DNA from 2 places in the Aminobacter sp. NyZ550 genome. Region 2 is predicted to be linked to the other one. Evidence: riboswitches for the same ligand, from Rfam matches in the RefSeq annotation. Region 2 holds a riboswitch; the other holds the start of a gene.
The links. Region 2 has a riboswitch for cobalamin ahead of N7E70_RS13795 (DUF1636 family protein). Riboswitches for the same ligand answer to the same signal wherever they lie in the genome.
Positions count from the first base shown of each region.

Region 1 (5,367 bases), 800 kb from region 2:
AACGACGCAACCGAAACGCTTCTTGGACAGTGTCTTTACTGCCTCCGGCATCTTGGTGCCGACGGCGACGATCGGCATTTCCTCGCCCTTGTGCATCAGGTCGCCGACCGGCATCAGGCTCGCGCCGAGCTGGCCGCCGGGATGGAAGGTGCGGAAATGATCGGCAGTGAAGCCGCGCGCCTCGAGCAAAGCCACGGCCAGCGCGTCGCCGACGACGAGTTGCAGCAGCGTCGACGTCGTCGGCGCAAGACCGTGCGGACAGGCTTCCGGCGCCCGGGGCAATGACAGGACGACGTCGGCCTGACGCGCCAAGGCGGACGTATCGCCGGCCGTCAGCGCAATCAGCGGGATCGAAAAGCGCCTCGAATAGGCAACGATACCCTTGAGCTCTGCTGTTTCACCCGACCAGGAGAGTGCGACGATCGCGTCTTCCCTGGTGATCATGCCGAGATCGCCGTGAATGGCTTCCGAAGGATGGACGAAATAGGCCGGAGTCCCGGTGGAGGCGAAGGTCGCCGCCAGCTTGGAGCCGATATGCCCACTTTTGCCGACGCCGGTGATGATCGCCCGGCCGCTGAGCTGGCCCAGGATCGAGACAGCCCTGGCGAATGGCTCGGCGAGCGGGCCTTCAAGCGCTGCGACAAGCGCGGCGATGCCGGCCTGCTCGATGGTGACGGTGCGGAGCGCGGAGGCGATCGACGCCTGCCCGTCCGGCTCTTTTTTCAGCGATCCAGCGTGCATGGCGCATGCGTTAGCGCGTCGGCGTGCGGCTGTCCATGATTATCCGCCCAAAACGAGGCCTCTCAGGGCGTGCGGGAAACGCTCCGTTAACCATGGCGATTTACCAGTTGGTAAGTGCGACGCCCTTGCGTCGGCGAAGCAGTGGGAAAGATGGCGCAGATCAGGCCGGAGCAACGGACACAGACCACGGCACTCCGCATCTTGCTGGCGACGGCAAGCGTGGCGACGTTGCTGTGCGCCGCACCGCTGCATGCCCAGGAAACCGCCTTGCGCGGACCGGTCAGCGAAGACGACATCAACAACACCCTGCGGCTTTACAAAAGGCGCCCTGCGGCCGAGCAGGCGCAGGACCAGGCACCGGCCTACCAGCCGGTCAGCCCCGGCGCGATTCCAACCCAGGCTGACGCTGAGGCCACCGATTTGTTCAGCGAACCGCCCAACGCCGACGGCACATCGGCCGGCTCCTTGCCATCCGCCCGTCCGCCCACGACCGCGCGCCAGCGCGCCCGCGAGGCACGCGAGCGGCTGGCCGGCACCGCCGCGCCGACGGCTGCCGAGCGGCCAGCAGTGCCGGCAGCCGACGAAGAGCTGACCACCGGCACCGTGCGCCAGGGCACCGTCGATTCCGAAACGGAGATCGAGAACGGACCCGAAGCCGAGCGCCAGCGCGCCATCGAAGGCCGCAGGCCTCAGCCGGATGCGAACCCGTTCGAGCCGACTGGCATCCGTTTCGGCACCTTCGTTCTGAAGCCGAGCCTTGAACAGGGCGTCACCGCGACGTCGAATGCGGATTCCAGCTTTAACGGAAAGTCGGCCGTTCTGTCCGAGACGACCCTCAGGCTGAACGCCGCGTCCGATTGGGAGAGCCATTCGGCGACCATCGACGCCTATGGCAACTACCGAAAATCCATCTCCGGCCAGGAGGTCAAGGATCTCAGCGGCGGCATCGACGGGCGGCTGCAGCTCGATCTCGCCGACGACATGCGCGCATTGGCGCGGCTCGGCTACAGCATGCGCCCGGAATCGACGTCGTCGCCCGTGGTCATCTCCGGCACCGCCGAGCGGCCGACCCTGCACACGCTGAACGGCGCGCTGGGTGTCGAAAAGGCCGTCGGCAAGTTCCGCTTCGGAGTGACCGGCGAAGCTGTCGACGAAAGCTACAGCGACGCCGAACTGACCGACGGCACCACGCTCTCACAGAAGGACCGCGACTCCAGACTCTATACCGGCAAGGTCCGCGTCGGCTACGAGGTCTCACCGGCGTTGACGCCCTTTGGCGAGGTCGAATTCGGCCGCCGGGTCTATGACCTGCGCTTCGACACCGCCGGTTTCGAGCGCTCGTCCAAGCGTACCGGCGCCCGCGCCGGCGTCGAGATCGACATGGGCGAAAAATTCGGCGGCGAGATTTCGGCCGGCTGGATTTCGGAGGATTTCGACGACGACCGGCTGAAGACGGTTTCCGCCGCGACGATTGCCGCTGATCTCAGATGGTCGCCGATGCGCGGCACGATCGTCGGCCTGACCGGCGAAACCCTGGTCGAAGGTTCGACCACTGCCGGCGACAGCGGTTCGGTGCTCTACAACGGCCGCCTCAGCGTCGAACGGCAGATCCGTTCCAACCTGACTGCATTCCTCGCCGGCGGCGTCGGCTACCGCGACTATGCCAGCTCGAACGACCACGAGCTGAGGCTCAGCGCCGAAGCGGGCCTGACCTGGTGGCTCAACCGCTACGCCGGCCTGACCGGCAAGCTGCGCCATGAGACCTTCGACAGCACCTTGCCGTTCCGCGACGCCAAGACCAACAGCGTCTTCGTCGGGTTGAAAATCCAGCGCTAACCTGCTTGGGGCAAACCGCCGATCGCGGCGGCTGCGGCCCTCAAGGCCGTCTCCCCCTGCCCCGCATAGACCTCGCTCATGATCAGCTCGGCAAGCGGCAGACGGCATCCCCAGCCATGGCGCTCGAGATCGGGCTTGTCGGCGAATTCGCTGACGTGGCCGACGCAGAGATAGGCCACCGGCACGACGTGATCGGGAATGCCTAGCAACTGCTTCAGCGCCTCGCGATCGAGGATGCTGACCCAGCCGACGCCTATGCCCTCGGCACGCGCGGCGAGCCAGAAATTCTGAACTGCGCAGACGGTGCTGAAGAGGTCCATCTCGGGATTGTGCCATCGCCCGAGCGGAGAGTTTGCCGAACGGCTGCGGTCGCAGGTGATGACCAGGTTGAGCGGGCTTTCGCAGATGCCTTCGAGCTTGAGCTTGCGGTACAGCTGCCGCCGCTCCTCGGCGATCTCAGGCAGTTCCTGCTGCCGCGCCGCAAAGAACAGGTCGCGGACCCGCTCGCGTCGTTCGCGATCTCTGATGACGATGAAGTTCCACGGCTGCATGAAGCCGACCGACGGCGCGTGATGGGCAGCCAGCAGCAGCCGCGCCAGCACATCGTCGTCGATCGGATCAGGCAGAAAATGGCTGCGAACGTCGCGGCGCGTGAAGATGGCGCGGTAAACGGCATCCTGTGCGGCGATATCGAAACAGCCTGAAACGGCCTTCAACTGGTCAGCAAGCATCGCATATCCCCTGGCGAGCATGTCGGTTCCCTCCGCCTGACCATGCGGAGGTCGATGTCTGCCGGGCCGGTCTTCTGGCTCGAGTTCAACCCGTCTGCGGCGCCTTCCCGTTGGATGAACAGTGGCCTCTGCCGATACGGTCCCTCTTACAGCGTTGGGCACGCCACGGATTTGCACCGTGTTCCCGATTCTCCCGCATCGCTGCGGGCACCTGGCAGGGTATTTCTAGCGGCAGCAGCGGCCGAAAGCCATCGCACCGTGCGTCCAAGCCTGACGCACAGGCGACATGTGGCTTATTTGCCCAGCTTGATCTCGCCGAGCAGCCCTTCGATGACGCCGGCCATGCTCCTGCTGAGATCGGAGCGCGACAAGGCAAAGGCAACGTTGGCTTCGACGAAACCTTCCGGCGAGCCGCAGTCGAAGGTGCGGCCGCGATAATGATAGCCGTAGAACGACTGCATCTTCTCGAGCTTGAGCATGGCGTCGGTCAGCTGGATCTCGTCGCCGGCGCCACGCTCCTGGCTTGCCAGGATCTTGAAAATCTCCGGCTGCAGAATGTAGCGGCCATTGATGAACAGGTTCGAGGGTGCCGTGCCCTGCTTGGGCTTTTCCACCATGCCCTCGATCTCGAAGCCGGTGTGAACCGACTTGCCCTTGCCGACGATGCCGTATTTGTGCGCCTCGGCCGGGTCGCATTCCTGGACGGCGATGATGTTGTTGCCGGTCTCGGCATAGAGCTCGACCATCTCGCGCATGCAGCTCTTTTCCGACTGCATGATCATGTCGGGCAACAGCAGCGCGAAGGGCTCGTCGCCGACCAGCTCGCGCGCACACCACACTGCGTGGCCAAGGCCGAGCGGTACCTGCTGTCGCGTGAACGAGGTCTGGCCCGGGGCCGGCTGCAACCGCTGCAGGCGCTCCAGTTGCTCGGTCTTGCCGCGCTGGGCCAGCGTATCATAAAGTTCGAACTGGACGTCGAAATGGTCTTCGATGACCGCCTTGTTGCGGCCCGTGACAAAGATGAAATGTTCGATGCCCGCTTCGCGCGCCTCGTCGACCACGTACTGGATCACAGGGCGATCGACCACAGTCAGCATTTCCTTGGGGATAGACTTGGTGGCAGGCAGAAAACGCGTGCCAAGGCCCGCGACCGGAAAAACTGCCTTGCGAACTCTTTTCATTGCGTGGTCGTCCGATAGAGGGATGTATCGGACGCCAACTTTGCCACGCCCGAATTGATGAATACTGAATGCGTTCACATATTCGGCGACAGCGGGCAAGACCATTGATCACGCGATCTTGATTGTCCGAACAGCTAGGTGGACAATCCCTCAACCCGCTTTTCGTTCCCCAACGGGTCTATGGTAAACTGATTGATAACCGGCATCGGCGATGAATCGTGTTTCTGATCTCTCCAAGGAGGAAAGAATGCCCCTTCGCAAGACCGCCAAAGGCCTCCTGAGCGCCGCTGCCCTTTCGCTGGCATTGATGCTTCCGGCCGGCCCGGCGGCCGCCGAAGCCGGTTTCCAGCGCTGGGTGGCGAGCTTCCGCTCCGTCGCCGCAGACAACGGGATTTCCGGTTCGACCTATGACCGCGCCTTTCGTGGCGTGACCTCGGCCGACCCCGAAGTACTTGAAAAGGCCCGCTTTCAGCCCGAATTCACCGCGCCCGTCTGGGACTATTTCGACAATCGCGTCCATGACCAGTCAATTGCTGTCGGTCGCGAGATGGCGCGCAAGTGGAAACCCTGGCTCGACCGCATCGAGGCCAAGTATGGCGTCGACCGCTACATCCTGCTCGCCATCTGGTCGATGGAATCGAACTACGGCGAGATTCTCAAGAACGACAAGGTGATGCGCAATGTCGTGCGGTCGCTGGCGACGCTCGCCTATGGCGACCAGCGCCGGGCGAAGTTCGCCCGCACCCAGCTGATCGCGGCGCTGAAGATCCTGCAGCGCGGCGACATCGACGAAAGTCACCTCGTCGGCTCCTGGGCCGGCGCGATGGGCCACACCCAGTTCATCCCGACCAGCTACCAGGCCTACGCGGTCGATGCCG
Region 1 is NZ_CP114190.1:2,008,652-2,014,018, reverse strand. Features, by position in the region: gene N7E70_RS09940 (KpsF/GutQ family sugar-phosphate isomerase) at 1-741, opposite strand, end outside; gene N7E70_RS09935 (outer membrane beta-barrel protein) at 892-2,577, shown strand; gene bluB (5,6-dimethylbenzimidazole synthase) at 2,574-3,329, opposite strand; cobalamin riboswitch at 3,356-3,538, opposite strand; gene galU (UTP--glucose-1-phosphate uridylyltransferase GalU) at 3,602-4,489, opposite strand; gene N7E70_RS09920 (lytic murein transglycosylase) at 4,737-5,367, shown strand, end outside.
Region 1: another riboswitch for cobalamin. It lies ahead of bluB (5,6-dimethylbenzimidazole synthase); the one in region 2 lies ahead of N7E70_RS13795 (DUF1636 family protein).

Region 2 (5,367 bases):
AAAGAGGCTTCTAAATCACAGACGATGCCCCGCGCCGGATCATAAAAACCCGCCTTCGGCACTGCGACGGGTGCTGCCATGGCATTCTTGCCACCCGCCAGAGCTGCCAGCCGCGCCACCAGCGCCTTCATGTTCTCCGGGCCGCCCTCGCGGAAATAGCCGAGCAGAGCGTCGAGTTCGGTGCGCGGCAGGGTCGAGGCCTCGATCAGCCTGAGATCCTCGTCGTGGCTTTCGCCCGGCAAGAGCGCCAGCGCGATGCCTTTTTCGCGCGCCATCGCGGCAAGCTGGTCGCAGCCGTAGCGCCACCAGTCGTGGCCGCCGAGAATGCGGACAAGGATGACCTTGGCGTGGCTGGCGACGCTGTCGATCCAGAGATCGACCGACATCGGATGGCGGAGGTCGCGCAGGCTTGCGAGCCGCATCGATGGCAAGTTGTCCGCATCCGCCTTCCAGGCGCCGGCGAGGCCGGCTAGATCGCTGTCGGTGAAGGACAGCGCCACCACATCCGCAGGCTTCTGCCTGAGGTCGACAGGCTCGATCAGGTCATCGAGCGAGGCGGAGGTGGTGGTGAGGATGTGCATCCCGGCTGTCCGGTTCAGCCGACTAGGATACGCTCGATGGCCGGGCGGTCGAGACCCTTGAGGCCGATCACGACCAGGCGCGAGCGGCGGTCGTCCTCTGCGGTCCAGGCACGGTCATAATAGTGGTTGACGCGCGGTCCGACGGCCTGCACGAGCAGCCGCATCGGCTTGCCGCCGACGTCGACGAAGCCCTTTACACGCAACACGTTCTCTTCTTCGGCGGCGGTGGCGACGCGTTTCGCCAGTTCGTCCGGGTTGGCGATCGACGGGATCTCGATGACGAAGGTATCGAAGTCGTCATGCTCGTGGTCGAACGCCCCGTCGTGATGGGTCTTGCGGTTTTCGATGTCGTCCTCGACGGCGAGGCCGAGGCCGAGCAGCACCGACGGATCGACCTTGCCATGCGCCGACGGCACGATCTTGACGGCGCGTGCCAGGTGCTCGCGCACGATGGCGGTGGCGCGGGCGTGGCCGGCTTCGTCGAGCAGGTCGCTCTTGGACAGGATGATGAGATCGGCGCAGGCGACCTGATCCTCGAACACTTCCTCGACCGGGTCGTCGTGGTCGAGCGAATCGTCCGCACTGCGCTGGGCGGCGAGCGCTTCCATGTCGGAGGCAACTTTACCTGCGGCCAGCGCAGGACCGTCGACCACGGCGATGACGCCGTCGACCGTCACGCGGCTCTTGACCGTTGGCCACTGGAAGGCCTGGACCAGCGGCTTGGGCAGCGCCAGGCCCGAGGTCTCGATCAGGATGTGGTCAACCCTCGGTGTAAGCGACAGGATTTGGTCGAGGGCAGGGACAAAGTCGTCGGCGACGGTGCAGCAGATGCAGCCATTGGCCAGTTCGACGATGTTTTCCTCCGGGCAGGTATCGACGCCGCAGCCCTTGAGAATCTCGCCGTCGATGCCGACATCGCCGAACTCGTTGACGATGATGGCGAGGCGCTTGCCCTTGGAGTTCTCGAGGATGTTGCGCAGCAGCGTGGTCTTGCCGGCGCCGAGAAAGCCGGTGACGACGGTGCAGGGAACGCGTTCGAGGGAGGCGGTCATGTATCTTCCTTGATGAGAGCAAGTGGTGGGATGCGCGCGACGAGGCCGCGCTTGAGGCTATCGGGACGGCCGCGCCAGGGGATCAGGCCGTCGGTCGAGGTGGCGAAGAGTCTTGCGCCGGCGACGAGATCGTCGCCCGACATGGTGTTGAGATCGCCGAAGACGTAGCTCCACGCGCCGTCGCGGATCAGGGCGGCGCTAAGGCGGCGCTTGCAGTTGCCCAGGCACTCGACGCTGCGCACGGCGATCTCGCCATTGGCGGCGAGGCGGGCGTGCTCGGCAAGCTGGGCGCCGGCGCGTGGATGGGCGTCGGACCCGGTTTCGTCGCGGCAGGATGAGCAGACGAGGATGGTCACGTCGCATGGGCGCGCGTCGGCTGCATCGCAGGATGCGTCGGCTGATGCGACCGGAAGGTTGTCGTCGAAATCCAAATCCAGGCTCCTTGCCCGGGGCACCCGCCAGGCGATCGGATCAATGTCTGCGACGGCAGGTCTCCTGGCTTGCGGATCGTCGCCTTCGCTCGCCTTCCCGGGAAAATCCCAGTGGTCTTCGAGCTTGGCTCTTCGCTCACAGTTGCGGGGACAGCCGCGGATTTGACGCCACCGGCGCGCACCGCATTCCCTCTTAGCCTTCGCCGTTGCGGGCGAAGGACCGTCTGTGGGCGATTTAGGCTTTCGCGAGGGGTGGAGTCAACGAGGCGGAGCGACCCGCAATGTCGCTCAGGCCGGGTCCGAGATCGCCCGCGGGCGTCACCTCGATGCTTTCGAGGCCGAGCCAGTCGCGCATCTGCTGGAGTTCTTCGTAAAGTTCGGCTGCGGTTTCCGGTGGCGCACAGGGCTCTGCATAGGCGGCGTGGACGCGCAGGATACCCGCCGGTCGGTCGGCCTTCAGGTCGATGCGGGCGACGATGCGCTCGCCCAGAAGGAAGGGCAGGACGTAGTAGCCGTACTGGCGCTTCTCAGCCGGGGTGTAGATTTCGATGCGGTAGCGGAAGTCGAACAATTGCTCGGCACGGGTGCGCTCGAAGACGAGCGGATCGAAGGGCGCAAGCAGGGCGCGTGCCTGGATCTTGCGCGGAATGCGCGCATCGGCGTGGAGATAGGCCTGCCGGTCCCAGCCTTCGACGCGGACGGGAATCAGTTCGCCGGTCTCGACCAGCTCTTCGAGCCGGCCTTTCATGTCGGCTGGCGACAGGCGGAAATAGTCGCGCAGGCAGATGCCGGTGGCGATGCCATGGGCGCGGGCGGAGATTCGCAAGAGATCGCGATGCGCATCCTCGGTCTGGGGAGCTGGACGGTCGTATATGCCGGCCGGGAGCACGCGCTCAGGCAGATCGTAGAGGCGTTCGAAGCCACGCCGCGAATGGGTGGTGATGCGGCCGGCCCAGAACAGCCATTCGAAGGCATGCTTTTCCTGGCTCCAGCCCCACCAGCCGCCGGAACCCTTGGCGCCCTCGATGTCGGAAGCGGCGATCGGACCGCGGTCGACCACCTGGCGAAAGATCTCTTCTATATAGGGCCTGTTGGCACGGCCGAACTTGGCAAGCCCGCCATACATCCCGTCCTCGGCCCGCGCCATGCGCCAGCGCAACAACGGAAAGGTCTCCAGCGGCAGCAGCGACGCTTCATGCGCCCAGTATTCGAACAGCATGCGCTTCTTTGGAGCCATGGCGTCGTCGAGCAGGGCCATGGGGTAGGAGCCTAGTCGCGAATAGAGCGGCATGTAGTGGGCGCGCACGACGGCGCTGACCGAGTCGATCTGCAGCAGGCCGGTGCGGTCGAGCACGCGCTGCAGGTGACGCCGCGTGATCGCGCCGGTGGGGCGCGGGTCGGCAAATCCCTGGGCCGCCAATGCGATGCGGCGGGCCGTGGCGAGTGAGAGTTTTTCCTTCATTGCGGCAAGCTATCGCAGTCTCTTGAGGAGTGACGCAAGGGCACGAGAATCGACCTTTGCTGCAAATGCTAGCAGAACTTGGGTTCCGGTCTTGTCAGGAGCGTAAACTTGAGTAAAAAACGAAGGAAATCAAAGGGGAGCCACACGCGCAGGATTTTGGGCCAGCAGTGTGCTTTGCCACGTTTTGGCCAAGGTTGGACTTGCTTCGACCGACCGGCTGCGCTAACCGTCGCCGCATTGCAGCACGACCGTTTCGTCCGGCTCGGCGAGAATCTGTCGCGCTTCCGGAAACGGACCCCGTGCTGTAAATCTGGGTGGATAGGCCACCAACGGAATTCGCAGCATGAACGCTCTCCTGAGTTCGTACCTGCCCATCGTCATTTTTATCGGTGTGGCGCTTATTGTCGGCATTGCGCTTATCGTGGCGCCTTTCCTTGTGGCCTACCGCAGTCCGGATCCGGAAAAGCTTTCAGCCTATGAGTGCGGCTTCAACTCGTTTGACGACGCCCGCATGAAGTTCGACATCCGCTTCTATCTGGTCTCCATCCTGTTCATCATCTTCGATCTCGAAGTGGCGTTCCTGTTCCCGTGGGCGGTGTCCTTCGGCGAGATCGGCATGCTCGGCTTCTGGTCGATGATGATCTTCCTGGCCGTGCTGACCATCGGCTTTGTCTATGAGTGGAAAAAGGGAGCGCTGGAATGGGATTGAACGACGCCTCCGGCACCCTGATCGCGCCGAAGCCGAAAGGCATCATCGATCCGAACACCGGCAAGCCCATCGGTTCAGACGACGCCTTCTTCGGCGAGCTGAACAACGAATTGTCCGACAAGGGTTTCCTCGTCACCTCGTCCGAGGCGCTGATTACCTGGGCGCGTACCGGTTCGCTGATGTGGATGACCTTTGGTCTGGCCTGCTGCGCCGTCGAGATGATGCACATCTCGATGCCGCGTTATGACGCCGAGCGCTTCGGCATCGCGCCGCGCGCCTCACCGCGCCAGTCGGACGTGATGATCGTCGCCGGCACGCTGACCAACAAGATGGCGCCGGCGCTGCGGAAGGTCTACGACCAGATGCCGGAACCGCGCTACGTCATCTCGATGGGCTCGTGCGCCAATGGCGGCGGCTACTATCACTATTCCTATTCGGTGGTGCGCGGCTGCGATCGCGTCGTGCCCGTCGACATCTATGTGCCCGGCTGTCCTCCGACCGCCGAGGCACTTCTCTACGGCATCCTTCTTCTCCAGAAGAAGATCCGCCGCACCGGCACGATCGAGCGGTGATCCCAGATGAGTGAAGCCCTGAACGACCTTGCCGCGTACATTGCGGAAAAGCTCGATGCGGACATCGAAGAAAGCGTCGTCGCCTATGGCGAGCTGACGCTGACGGTGAAGGCCGCCGACATCGTCGACGTGATGACCTTCCTGCGCAGCGATGTGCAGTGCCAGTTCGTCTCCTTCATCGATGCTGCCGGTGTCGACTACCCGCAGCGTCGCAAGCGTTTCGATGTCGTCTATCATCTGATGTCGCCGCGCCAGAACCTGCGCATCCGCGTCAAGGTCGCCACCGACGAGGACACGCCGGTTCCGTCGATCACCTCGGTCTATCCGGGTGCCGACTGGTTCGAGCGCGAAGCCTATGACATGTACGGCATCCTGTTTTCGGGCCATCCCGACCTGCGTCGACTTTTGACCGACTACGGTTTCGAAGGTCACCCGCTGCGCAAGGACTTTCCGCTCACCGGCTTCGTCGAGGTTCGCTACGACGACGAGCAGAAGCGTGTCGTCTACGAGCCGGTCGAGCTCAAGCAGGAATTCCGCAATTTCGACTTTTTGTCTCCCTG
Region 2 is NZ_CP114190.1:2,810,604-2,815,970, forward strand. Features, by position in the region: gene cobN (cobaltochelatase subunit CobN) at 1-581, opposite strand, end outside; gene cobW (cobalamin biosynthesis protein CobW) at 596-1,633, opposite strand; gene N7E70_RS13795 (DUF1636 family protein) at 1,630-2,064, opposite strand; cobalamin riboswitch at 2,102-2,304, opposite strand; gene N7E70_RS13800 (winged helix-turn-helix domain-containing protein) at 2,300-3,526, opposite strand; gene N7E70_RS13805 (NADH-quinone oxidoreductase subunit A) at 3,870-4,235, shown strand; gene N7E70_RS13810 (NuoB/complex I 20 kDa subunit family protein) at 4,226-4,807, shown strand; gene N7E70_RS13815 (NADH-quinone oxidoreductase subunit C) at 4,814-5,367, shown strand, end outside.